2 regions of the Bacillus sp. JJ1533 genome follow, and region 2 is predicted to be linked to the other one. Evidence: riboswitches for the same ligand, from Rfam matches in the RefSeq annotation. Region 2 holds a riboswitch; the other holds the start of a gene.
The links. Region 2 has a riboswitch for thiamine pyrophosphate ahead of thiT (energy-coupled thiamine transporter ThiT). Riboswitches for the same ligand answer to the same signal wherever they lie in the genome.
Positions count from the first base shown of each region.

Region 1: linked by a shared signal. The riboswitch ahead of V7138_RS17210 (3-oxoacyl-ACP reductase) and the one ahead of thiT (energy-coupled thiamine transporter ThiT) in region 2 are both predicted to bind thiamine pyrophosphate.

Region 1 is NZ_JBALOV010000032.1:95,332-100,667, forward strand. Features, by position in the region: gene hmpA (NO-inducible flavohemoprotein) at 7-1,230, opposite strand; gene V7138_RS17190 (RrF2 family transcriptional regulator) at 1,402-1,848, shown strand; gene V7138_RS17195 (RlpA-like double-psi beta-barrel domain-containing protein) at 1,969-2,403, shown strand; gene V7138_RS17200 (hypothetical protein) at 2,459-2,593, opposite strand; gene V7138_RS17205 (hypothetical protein) at 2,758-2,889, shown strand; TPP riboswitch at 3,060-3,166, shown strand; gene V7138_RS17210 (3-oxoacyl-ACP reductase) at 3,256-4,017, shown strand; gene thiW (energy coupling factor transporter S component ThiW) at 4,039-4,542, shown strand; gene V7138_RS17220 (Na+/H+ antiporter NhaC family protein) at 4,582-5,336, opposite strand, start outside.
Region 2 is NZ_JBALOV010000031.1:27,700-33,035, forward strand. Features, by position in the region: gene rpsF (30S ribosomal protein S6) at 1-86, shown strand, start outside; gene ssb (single-stranded DNA-binding protein) at 141-695, shown strand; gene rpsR (30S ribosomal protein S18) at 742-981, shown strand; gene thiT (energy-coupled thiamine transporter ThiT) at 1,071-1,640, opposite strand; TPP riboswitch at 1,715-1,816, opposite strand; gene V7138_RS16255 (YybS family protein) at 2,021-2,950, shown strand; gene V7138_RS16260 (DHH family phosphoesterase) at 2,977-4,950, shown strand; gene rplI (50S ribosomal protein L9) at 4,947-5,336, shown strand, end outside.

The DNA of each region.
Region 1 (5,336 bases), on a different contig from region 2:
ATACAATTATTGGACAGTTACTGCTTCTGTTGTTTCTTCTAATTCATCTGCTGGGCCAAAGAATTCGAAGTGGATTTTCTCTGATGAAACTCCCCATTCTTTTAATGAACGATACATCATTTTCATAAATGGTACCGGTCCACAGAAGTAGAAATCAGCTTCAGTTGTTCCTACAGTTGCTTTTAACCAATCAAGGTCAATGAAGCCTTCCTTATCGTAGTTCATGTCTTGACGGTCTTGGTCAGTAGGGGCAGAATACGCAACGAAATTTTTCACACTCTCATGTTTCTCTGCAAGTGCTGCAACCTCATCTTTTAATGCGTGAACCTCACTGTTAAGTGCACCATGAATGAACATAACTTCACGTTCAGGCTGTTGCTCCACGATTGTATTTAGCATACTAACCATTGGCGTTAATCCAACACCACCACTAATTAAAATAGCAGGAGTTTCCTTCGATTCAAGAATGAAATCACCAGCCGGAGCACTAATAGTAATCACATCGCCTACATTGATTTCTTGATGTAAGTAATTTGAAACGACACCATGCTCTTCACGCTTTACACTAATTCTGTAATAGTCTTTACCAGGTGCATCTGAAAGGCTATAGTGACGGATATGAGTATATTCATCACCTTGAGGCTGAACTTTAACAGTTAAATATTGACCAGCTGGATAAGAAGCAATTTCTTTTCCATCCTCAGGTTTTAAATAGAAGGAAGTAATAACTTCACTTTCTTTCACTTTACAGTCAACGACAAAGTTTCTGAAGCCTTCCCAACCACCAGGCTGTTCTTTTGCTTCCTTATACATTTCTTTTTCCACACCGATGAATGCATCTGCAATCACACCATAGGCTTCAGCCCAAGCATTGATGATATCATCCGTTGCCGCATCGCCTAACACTTCTTTAATTGCACCAAGTAGATTCTCACCAACGATTGGATAATGTTCTGGTTGAATTCCTAATGCACGGTGTTTTTGAGCAATTTGTTTAACGACTGGAAGAATAGCTTCTAAATTATCAATATGAGCAGCAGCCGCGTAGACTGCGTTTGCTAATGCGGTTTGCTGACGACCTTGTCTTTGGTTAGCGTGGTTAAAAATATTTAATAATTCCGGGTTGTTTTTAAACATACGTTTGTAAAAATGAGTTGTAATATTTTTTCCGTATTTTTCAAGAACTGGAACAGTGCTTTTCACGATATCAATTGTTTTTTCATTTAGCATGATTAGACGTCCTTTCTAAAACAAATATTTAAAATACATGTTTATAATATAACGACAGTGCTAATAAAAGATACCTTTAGAATACATCTTTTGAAAAGTTGTCACATTTAGGTAAGGACAGGACTTTCGTGCTATACTTAGAGAGAACTCATGAATATAAGGAGTTTTTAAATGAAATTAACAAATTATACGGATTATTCGTTACGTGTTTTAATGTATTTGGCAATGAAAAATGAAGAAGAATTATGCACCATCCAAGAAATTGCAGAAGCATATAATATATCAAGAAATCATTTAATGAAAATCATTCATCATTTAGGAAAACTAGAATATATCAAAACAATTCGAGGGCGTAATGGTGGCTTTAGGCTTGCGAAGCATCCGAAGGATATTAATATTGGGGAAGTCGTTTCAAATACAGAAGAGGACTTTAATATCGTTGATTGCTTTAAAGAAGGAGGGGGCTATTGCTCAATCTCGCCATCTTGTAAACTAAAACATGCCTTGTATGAAGCATTACAGGCTTTCATAAATGTATTGAATGGGTATACATTAGAGGATCTTGTTACTAATAAAACAGATTTGCTTGATTTATTTCGTTTGCAAGAAGAGAAGTAATGTGGGAAATAACATTCCCTTTCCGGTCTGACTCTCCAATAGGAACCAATACTAGTCGTTTAACATACATTTAAGTAGACGAAGTAATTAGAAAATTGGTTTTAAAGGAGAAGGAGAGAGATGATAAGACATACGCCTGGTTTTTATTGCCCTTATTGTCACGGATACGTAGAACCACGGAATTGGTATGACGAATACTATTACCAACAGTACTCTGTACCATACTATGGGTGGGATTGGAATCGGAATCCTGAAACGATTTTAGGAAAAGCAACTTGGACATGGGGCGGAACACCAACAAAATGTGAAATCGGATGGTCCTATGATAACAATATGACCGTAGCAGTCAGCGAAAACAGCCCATTTAAATGTGGTCAGCGATTACGAATTCGTAATGTGTCATTTGTCCCGAATCAAGACATCATTGTAACAGTAGTAGACCAAGTGAAGAAATTCCCTGCTAATCGAATCAATCTTCATCGAAAAGCATTTGAAGCCTTGGGTGCATCACCTAGTGTAGGGGTATTAAATGTAGAAATTACGCCTATCGATTAAAAGACTCAAAGGAGAACAATCCCTAAATTGTCCTCCTTTTTTCATGCTATTTTTCTTATTCCATTTGATCCATAAGCTCGCGATGATTTTCCTCATCATTTTCTTTAAGAAGATTTTCTGAATGTAATGCATCATAAGCTGGATTTGTAATATAAAGAACCTGGTTCTTCAGATGTTCATCTTTCTTCACAAATATCCATCCTTTCCCATTTCTTATTTTACTAATATGGCTGTTTTTAGATTGTTTTAGACACAGAAAATCTTTTAATAAATTTTTATATTAGCAAGCACATTTTTATATTCCCATCATATACTACTTATTGTGTGAGAAATTGTTAGAAGGGAAGTATAAAGATGAGCAACGAGATTAAAACACCAGTTACCAACGACTACAAGGACAAAGAAGGGTACAAAGTAATCAAAGTCAATCTAAACAATCCAACAGAAAATTTATTTGCAGTCGTAACTCCTATAAAGATGCAGTAATCTAATTAAAATACTATCTTTTCGTACGTATTCTTACATAGAAAAGATGGTATTTTTTATTTTGCTAGAAATAGAACCTGAAGTACAAGGGGAGTAAATACATTTAAAGGGCTCAATCAAATACCTTTACTTTTTGGCATGAACATACTATGCTTAAAGAAAGAATATTCGCAAACTACTAGGGGTGCCCAATTGGGCTGAGAGAAAAACGGACGTTTTTTAACCCTTTGGACCTGATCCGGCTAATACCGGCGGAGGAAAGTAGAGTGGAAACTTCCATTTTCTCTTGATACCAATGCCAGGTCCATTAATGTGGACTTGGCTTTTTTGCGTTTTTCTTATTTACTATTTTAGGAGGCTACTAGAATGAAATTACAGAATCAGGTTATTCTTGTCACAGGAGGCGCTCGTGGATTAGGGAAGGAGATTGTAAAAGCGTTCGCTAATCAAGGAGCGAAAGTAGTTATTAATTATTTCAATAGTGAAGCAAAAGCCTATGCTTTAAAAGAGGAAATTGGTGAAAATGCAATTGCGGTTCAAGCAGATGTCACAAAACGTGAACAGGTAGATAACCTATTTGTTGGAGCGAAAAAGCAGTTTGATCAACCTATTACAACAGTTGTTAATAATGCCTTAATTAATTTTCGTTTCGATCCAATCGCTAGAAAAAATGCAGCAGATATTTCATGGGAGGATTATCACGTACAGCTTGAAGGTGCAATCCGCGGAGCCTTACATACAACCCAGGCAGCGATGTCTGACATGAAGGAGCTAGGATTTGGTCGAATCATAACGATTGGTACAAATCTCTTTCAAAACCCTGTTGTTGCTTATCATGATTACAACACAAGCAAAGCAGCACTTCTAGGATTTACACGAAACATGGCAAAAGATTTAGGTGCCTTTGGTATAAATGTGAACATGGTGTCAGGAGGATTGCTCCAAACAACAGATGCGAGTTCCGCAACTTCTGATGAGGTTTTCCAATTAATCAAGGATTCTACACCACTTCAAAAAGTCACAACTCCAGAGGATGTTGCGAACGCTGTTCTATTCTTTGCTTCTCCTTGGAGTAAAGGTGTAACAGGGCAGAACCTAGTTGTTGATGGCGGCCTAGTAATGGATTAAACAACCATGGGAGGTTTCATAATGAGTAAAACATTGAAAATGACAATAACAGCAATGCTTGTTGCGATTGGCACCGTAACAAGCCACCTGTTTGCAATACCCATTGGTTTCACAAAGGTGTTTCCAATGCAGCATTTTATTAATGTACTGTCTGCAGTAATCTTGGGACCAACTTATGCTGTTCTTCAAGCTTTTTTAGTTTCTTTACTTCGGAACATGCTTAGTACAGGCTCCTTATTTGCCTTTCCTGGAAGTATGATCGGAGCGTTTTTAGCGGCGTTTTTATATTCAAAAACAAAGAAAGCCTCAATGGCAATGACTGGTGAAATAATCGGAACAGGTCTATTGGGTGCGATGGCTTGTTACCCAATCGCCACACTCATTCTTGGGCAGGATGCAGCCCTTTTTGGATTTGTACCATCGTTTATCTTTAGTTCGATTGCAGGTTCCATCTTTGGATTTATTATCGTTGGTATCGTATTAAAAAGCCCGGCCTTTAAAACATATCAAGAACGTAACTTCTAATATTCAGAAAAAGACTAAACAGTTTTTGTTTAGTCTTTTTTAAATCATTAGACCACCTATGACATATAGTACAATGGCAATAACACCGCCAATCGCTGAAACCTTTAATTTATATTGTGCATAGTCTACAAGGTCCAAGTCTAAGATTGATGCTGTTGTTATCGTTGTATCACCAAGAGGGGAGGTCAACGCTCCAAATGCACCACTCGCGAAAACTGCTCCCACCGTTAAGGGGATAGAGGCGCCAGTTGATAATGCAAGCGCAATCCCAAGTGGCATAAATAACCCCCAGGTTCCCCACGACGAACCAATAAAATAACCAACAATTGAACCGATTAGAAAAATTGTCGCAGGCGTTAGAAAGCCTGGTAGAAAAGAACCTAAGGTTGAACTAATAAATTCTGAGAACCCAAGCTCCTCAGCTGACAAGGTCAAGGCCCATATCAGAATAAGTAGACTGATTGCCTGCATCATTTGATTGCCACCGTCGTAAAAATGATACATAATTTCATGCAATTTTTCTTTACGAACCATATAAAAGACGAATGTGAAAATGAGCGTGATAAACACTGCTAAGAGCATCACAAAAGTTGCATCTGCCATCGAAAATGCTTCAAAAACTGTCTGAGCACCGAGTGATTTACCATCCTGCCATAAGAGATAAAGTGACAACCCTAGTAAAAGGAATACCGGTACAATTAAATTCCAGGGCTGTGCTTTTACAAGGGAAAGCTCTTTTTTTATACCCATTCGATGAAATTCATGTTCATGTTCTTCTTCACCATGATTTTTGT
Region 2 (5,336 bases):
ATGCTGAAGCTGTTAGCGAATTCGATCGTTTAGCAAAGATCAGTGAAGACATTATCCGTCATATCATTGTTAAAGAAGAAGAATAAGAATTGTTTAGAGTATAGACTCTGTTTTAATATCCTGTTAAGGAGATGGTTCTGATGATGAATCGTGTCGTTCTAGTAGGGAGACTTACAAAGGACCCAGAATTACGATATACCCCAAGTGGAGTTGCAGTTGCAACCTTCACACTTGCAGTGAATCGAGCATTTACGAATCAGTCAGGTGAACGTGAGGCTGACTTCATTAATTGCGTTGTTTGGCGCCGACCAGCTGAAAATGTTGCAAACTTCCTCAAAAAAGGAAGCTTAGCTGGCGTTGATGGTCGTATTCAAACAAGAAATTATGAAGGTCAGGATGGCAAACGCGTATATGTTACTGAGGTTGTAGCGGAAAGTGTTCAATTCCTTGAACCTAGAAATGCGAATGACCAACAGCGCAGCAGTGGAGGTAACTTTGGCGGAAACCAAGGCGGAGGCTATGGTGGAAATCAAGGTGGATATGGTGGCAACCAGGGTGGAAACCAAGGCGGATACTCTCCATTTGGACAGAGTCAGAACCCAAATCAAAACCAGGGACCTACAAGAGTAGATCAAGATCCATTTGCAAATGACGGACAACCTATTGATATTTCAGATGATGATCTTCCATTCTAACTTGTAAGTCATTCAATATAATATAATTTGGAAGGAGGAAAAACAAATGGCAGGCGGACGTAAAGGTGGACGTGCAAAACGTCGTAAAGTGTGTTACTTCACAGCTAATGGTATTACACACATCGATTACAAAGAAGTAGATTTACTTAAAAAATTCGTTTCTGAGCGTGGTAAAATCTTACCTCGTCGTGTAACAGGTACAAGCGCTAAATACCAACGTAAATTAACAGTTGCTATTAAACGTGCTCGTCAAATGGCATTATTACCATATGTATCTGGTGAGTAATAAATAAAAGCGATGATCGCCAATGCGGTCATCGCTTTTTTAGTTCTTATTGAAATTCTTAAGCACCATTTCTATGGTCCCTTTGAAACTTATATACTTTGTTTTAATACAAAAAAGCGTGGTGAAGCTAGTATTAATAAAGTCATGACTATGGAACAGAATATGAAAGCACCAAGCATAGTGATGATGTTCGCCGTTAAGGAGAACCATATGGCGTCAAATCCTGTAAGCTGTTCAGCAAAGAAGACAAATCCTGATACAAAATGCCAGAAATAACGAGCTAAGCTGCCGATAAAAATGGCTGAAATAATGAAGGCTAGTGATTTTCCTTTATTACCTTCATTTAAGCTTTTCTGAACACTGTTTTTAAATAATCCAGCAAACCCAATGAAAGAAAATGCTAAGAAATAGTCAATGGCCCCTTGAACTGGATGGATAATCCACGGATCAAAAATGACTTGTAAAAGTCCCCATAAGAATCCTGAAAGAAATCCAATTTTAAATCCCCATCTAAGAGCTACAATAAATACCGGAATCATTGCAAATGATATCGAGATTGATGGCCCGAATTTAATTGATGGTACAAACATATCCAGCGCTAGCGCCAATACCGCAAAAATCGCAGCTTCGATCATTGCCTGTAATCTTGTGTTTCTCATAAAAAAATCCCCCTTGAAGTATGTTGTAAATGAACGTACCCCAAGGGAGAACAACTTTAATAAAAGTAGTGGTTCTCAACATTTTTCCACATCCCTACGCTAGATTTAACTAACAGGTTCGAAGGGTCTGAACATTCATGTTCACTCTCAGCAAAATTGCTCCCCTTGTGGTTACGTTTCCTTATATAAATACTATCATAATCCAAAATAGGGAAAAGTAAAACAAAAAGATTCGGCACAGAGGGACTTTGATTGAAAGCGACACGTACGAAGTCACTAAATCCTGTGGAATTCCAAAAGTTGAAGACTTTCTAGTAAATCTTTAAAATAGAAGGTGATGAACAAATAGGTTCAGTTGCCATATAAGTTGAGGTGAAAAGGTGAAAAACGCAAAAATTATAACAGAAGGCGCAATGCTATTAGCCATATATAGTGTATTGTTACTCCTTACATTATATCTACCACTGCTTGGAGTAGTACTTTCATTCCTTTTGCCCATTCCGTTTATCCTGTTTACGGTGAAATATAAGGTTAAGCAGTCATTGCTATTTATTCTAATTGCTTTTTTATTATCGGGTTTATTAGGTTCTGTCTTTGGGGTTATACATACGATTATGTTTGGAATTACAGGAATCCTGTTAGGTGAACTAATTAACCGAGGAAGAAGCGGGATTGATCTATTTTTGGGGTCTTGTTTGTCATACTTGTTCTCAATCGTGCTTCTGTATGTAACAGCCATTTTGGTTTTGCAAATTGATGTCTTTGATATGATTCGTGAAAGCTCACGGGAATCTTTTGCAATGGCTGAGAGTATAATGAGGGCAACAGGAGGCGAAGTAAATACCGAGGTCGTAACGCAACTGGAAGACTCAATAGAGATGATGCAGTACATGATCCCAAGCATGTTTGTTTTACTTGCAATGCTTTTTGCTTTTGTAACGGTTGTCGCCATGAAACCGGTGCTTGTACGACTTCAGGTTAAAATGAATCCATTTCCGCCATTTCGTGAGATTTCGTTTCCTAAGAGCATCTTATGGTATTACTTACTGATTTTACTTTTTAGCTTTGTTGAAATGGAAAAAGGCACGTTTGGGTATACTGCCTTTTTAAATCTCTTTTTTGTTTTGCAGATGTTTATGGTGATTCAAGGTTTATCTTTTATTTATTATTTTTGTCATCAAAAAGGAATTACAAAGGCTGTGCCTATTGTACTGACGATTCTTTCACCATTTCTCCTTTATATTATTCGAATCTTAGGTATAATTGACTTAGGATTCCAACTGCGAAATCGAATTAGTGGAAAGAAGTAAATCAAAGCTTTAGGAGCTGAAATTACATGCCAGACTTTTACAACAGAAGGTTATTTCGCTATCCTATCTATGCATTGCTTGTGATTACAGGTATTTTTAGTGCAATTCTTACTTATTTTAAATGGATAATTGGGTTAGCATGTTTTTTGCTCCTTGGATTGATTGTGTATTTTTTATACAAAGCAAACTCACTTATGAAAAAAGAAATGGAGCATTATATCTCGACCCTTTCGTACCGTTTAAAAAAAGTTGGCGAAGAAGCTTTAATGGAAATGCCGATTGGGATCTTGCTTTATAATGATGAGTTTCAGGTGGAGTGGGCGAACGCCTATTTATCGAATTTTCTTGATGCTGATACTCTTGTAGGGAGATCTCTTTATGAGGTTGAAGAACTGATTGTTCCATTAATTCAACAAGAAGTCGAAAGTGACACAATTACGTTAAATGAGCAGAAATTTAAGGTCATTATAAAGAGAGAAGAACGCTTGCTTTATTTCTTTGATGTTACGGAACAAATGGAAATTGTGCAATTGTATGAAGCTGAGCGTACGGTATTAGGAATTATCTATTTAGATAATTATGATGAAGTAACCCAAGGGATGGATGATCAACGAAAGAGTTCGTTAAATAGCCAGGTTACATCGCTTCTTAACGAATGGGCGACCGAACATGGCGTATTTCTAAAAAGGACTTCATCCGAGCGATTTATCGCAGTGTTGAATGAAGAAATCTTGTCCAATCTTGAAAAGACAAAGTTTACAATATTGGATGATGTGAGGGAAAATACTGCGAAGGATAGTGTAGCATTAACCTTAAGCATTGGGATTGGAATTGGGGTTCCAACCCTACCAGAGTTGGGTGTTGCTGCACAATCGAGCTTGGACCTGGCATTGGGACGGGGGGGAGACCAAGTAGCGATAAAGCTACCGAATGGAAAGGTTAAGTTTTATGGCGGAAAAACAAACCCAATGGAAAAACGGACTAGAGTCCGCGCACGCGTGATTTCACATGCATTAAAGGAAATTGTTACAGACAGTGATAAAGTCATCATAATGGGTCATAAATACCCTGATATGGATGCGGTAGGCGCTGCTATTGGAATTTCAAAAGTGGCACAAATGAACCATAAAGAAGGGTACATTGTGTTAAACCCGAATGAAATTGATTCAGGTGTAGGTCGTCTACTAGAGGAAGTAAAGCAAAATACGGAACTTTGGTCGTATTTTATTACTCCGGAACAAGCGCTTGAAATCGCTACAAATGACACGCTGCTTGTTGTTGTGGACACTCATAAACCATCGCTCGTGATTGAGGAAAAACTTGTATCTAAAATTGATAAGGTTGTGGTCATTGATCATCACCGTCGTGGCGAGGAATTTATACAATCTCCATTACTTGTATATATGGAGCCATATGCATCTTCGACAGCTGAGTTGGTTACAGAGCTTCTCGAATATCAGCCAAAGCGGAAGAAAATCGATATGCTTGAGGCAACGGCTTTGCTTGCGGGAATTATTGTTGATACAAAGAGCTTTACGCTTCGGACAGGGTCAAGAACATTTGATGCGGCATCCTATTTACGAGCTCAAGGTGCAGACACTGTCCTTGTTCAGAAATTCCTTAAGGAAAATATGGAACATTTTAAAAAGCGCTCAAGGCTGATTGAGTCAGCGTTTATTTATAAAAATGGAATTGCGATTGCAAAAGGCAAAGAGAATGAGACTTTCGACCAAGTGATGATTGCACAAGCAGCAGATACATTGCTAACGATGAATGACGTAGTCGCATCATTCGTGATTTCCATCCGCCATGATTTAAGAGTGGGAATCAGTGCTCGTTCATTGGGAGAGGTTAATGTACAGTTGATTATGGAAGGTTTAGGTGGCGGAGGTCATCTGACAAACGCAGCAACACAGTTAGCTGATACAACAATAGAAGAAGCAGAAGAACAGCTACTTTTAGTGATAGATGAGTATTTAGAGGGAGGTACCAAGGAATGAAGGTTATTTTCTTAAAAGATGTAAAAGGTAAAGGAAAAAAGGGAGAAGTGAAGAACGTATCTGATGGATACGCACACAATTTCCTATTCAAGCAAAACCTTGCGATTGAAGCGACACCAGCAAACATGAAAACATTAGAAGCAAAGAAAAATAAAGAATCCAAAGAAGCTGCAGAAGAATTAGCACAGTCAAAGCAATTGAAAGAAAAGCTTGAAGCCCTAACAGTTGAGTTACAAGCAAAAGCGGGTGAGGGCGGCCGATTATTCGGTTCAGTAACAAGTAAACAAATCGCTGATGAGTTAGCGAAAAAGCATGGAATCAAAATTGATAAGCGAAAGTTTGAGCTTCCAGATGGAATTAGAGCATTAGGTTATACAAATGTACCT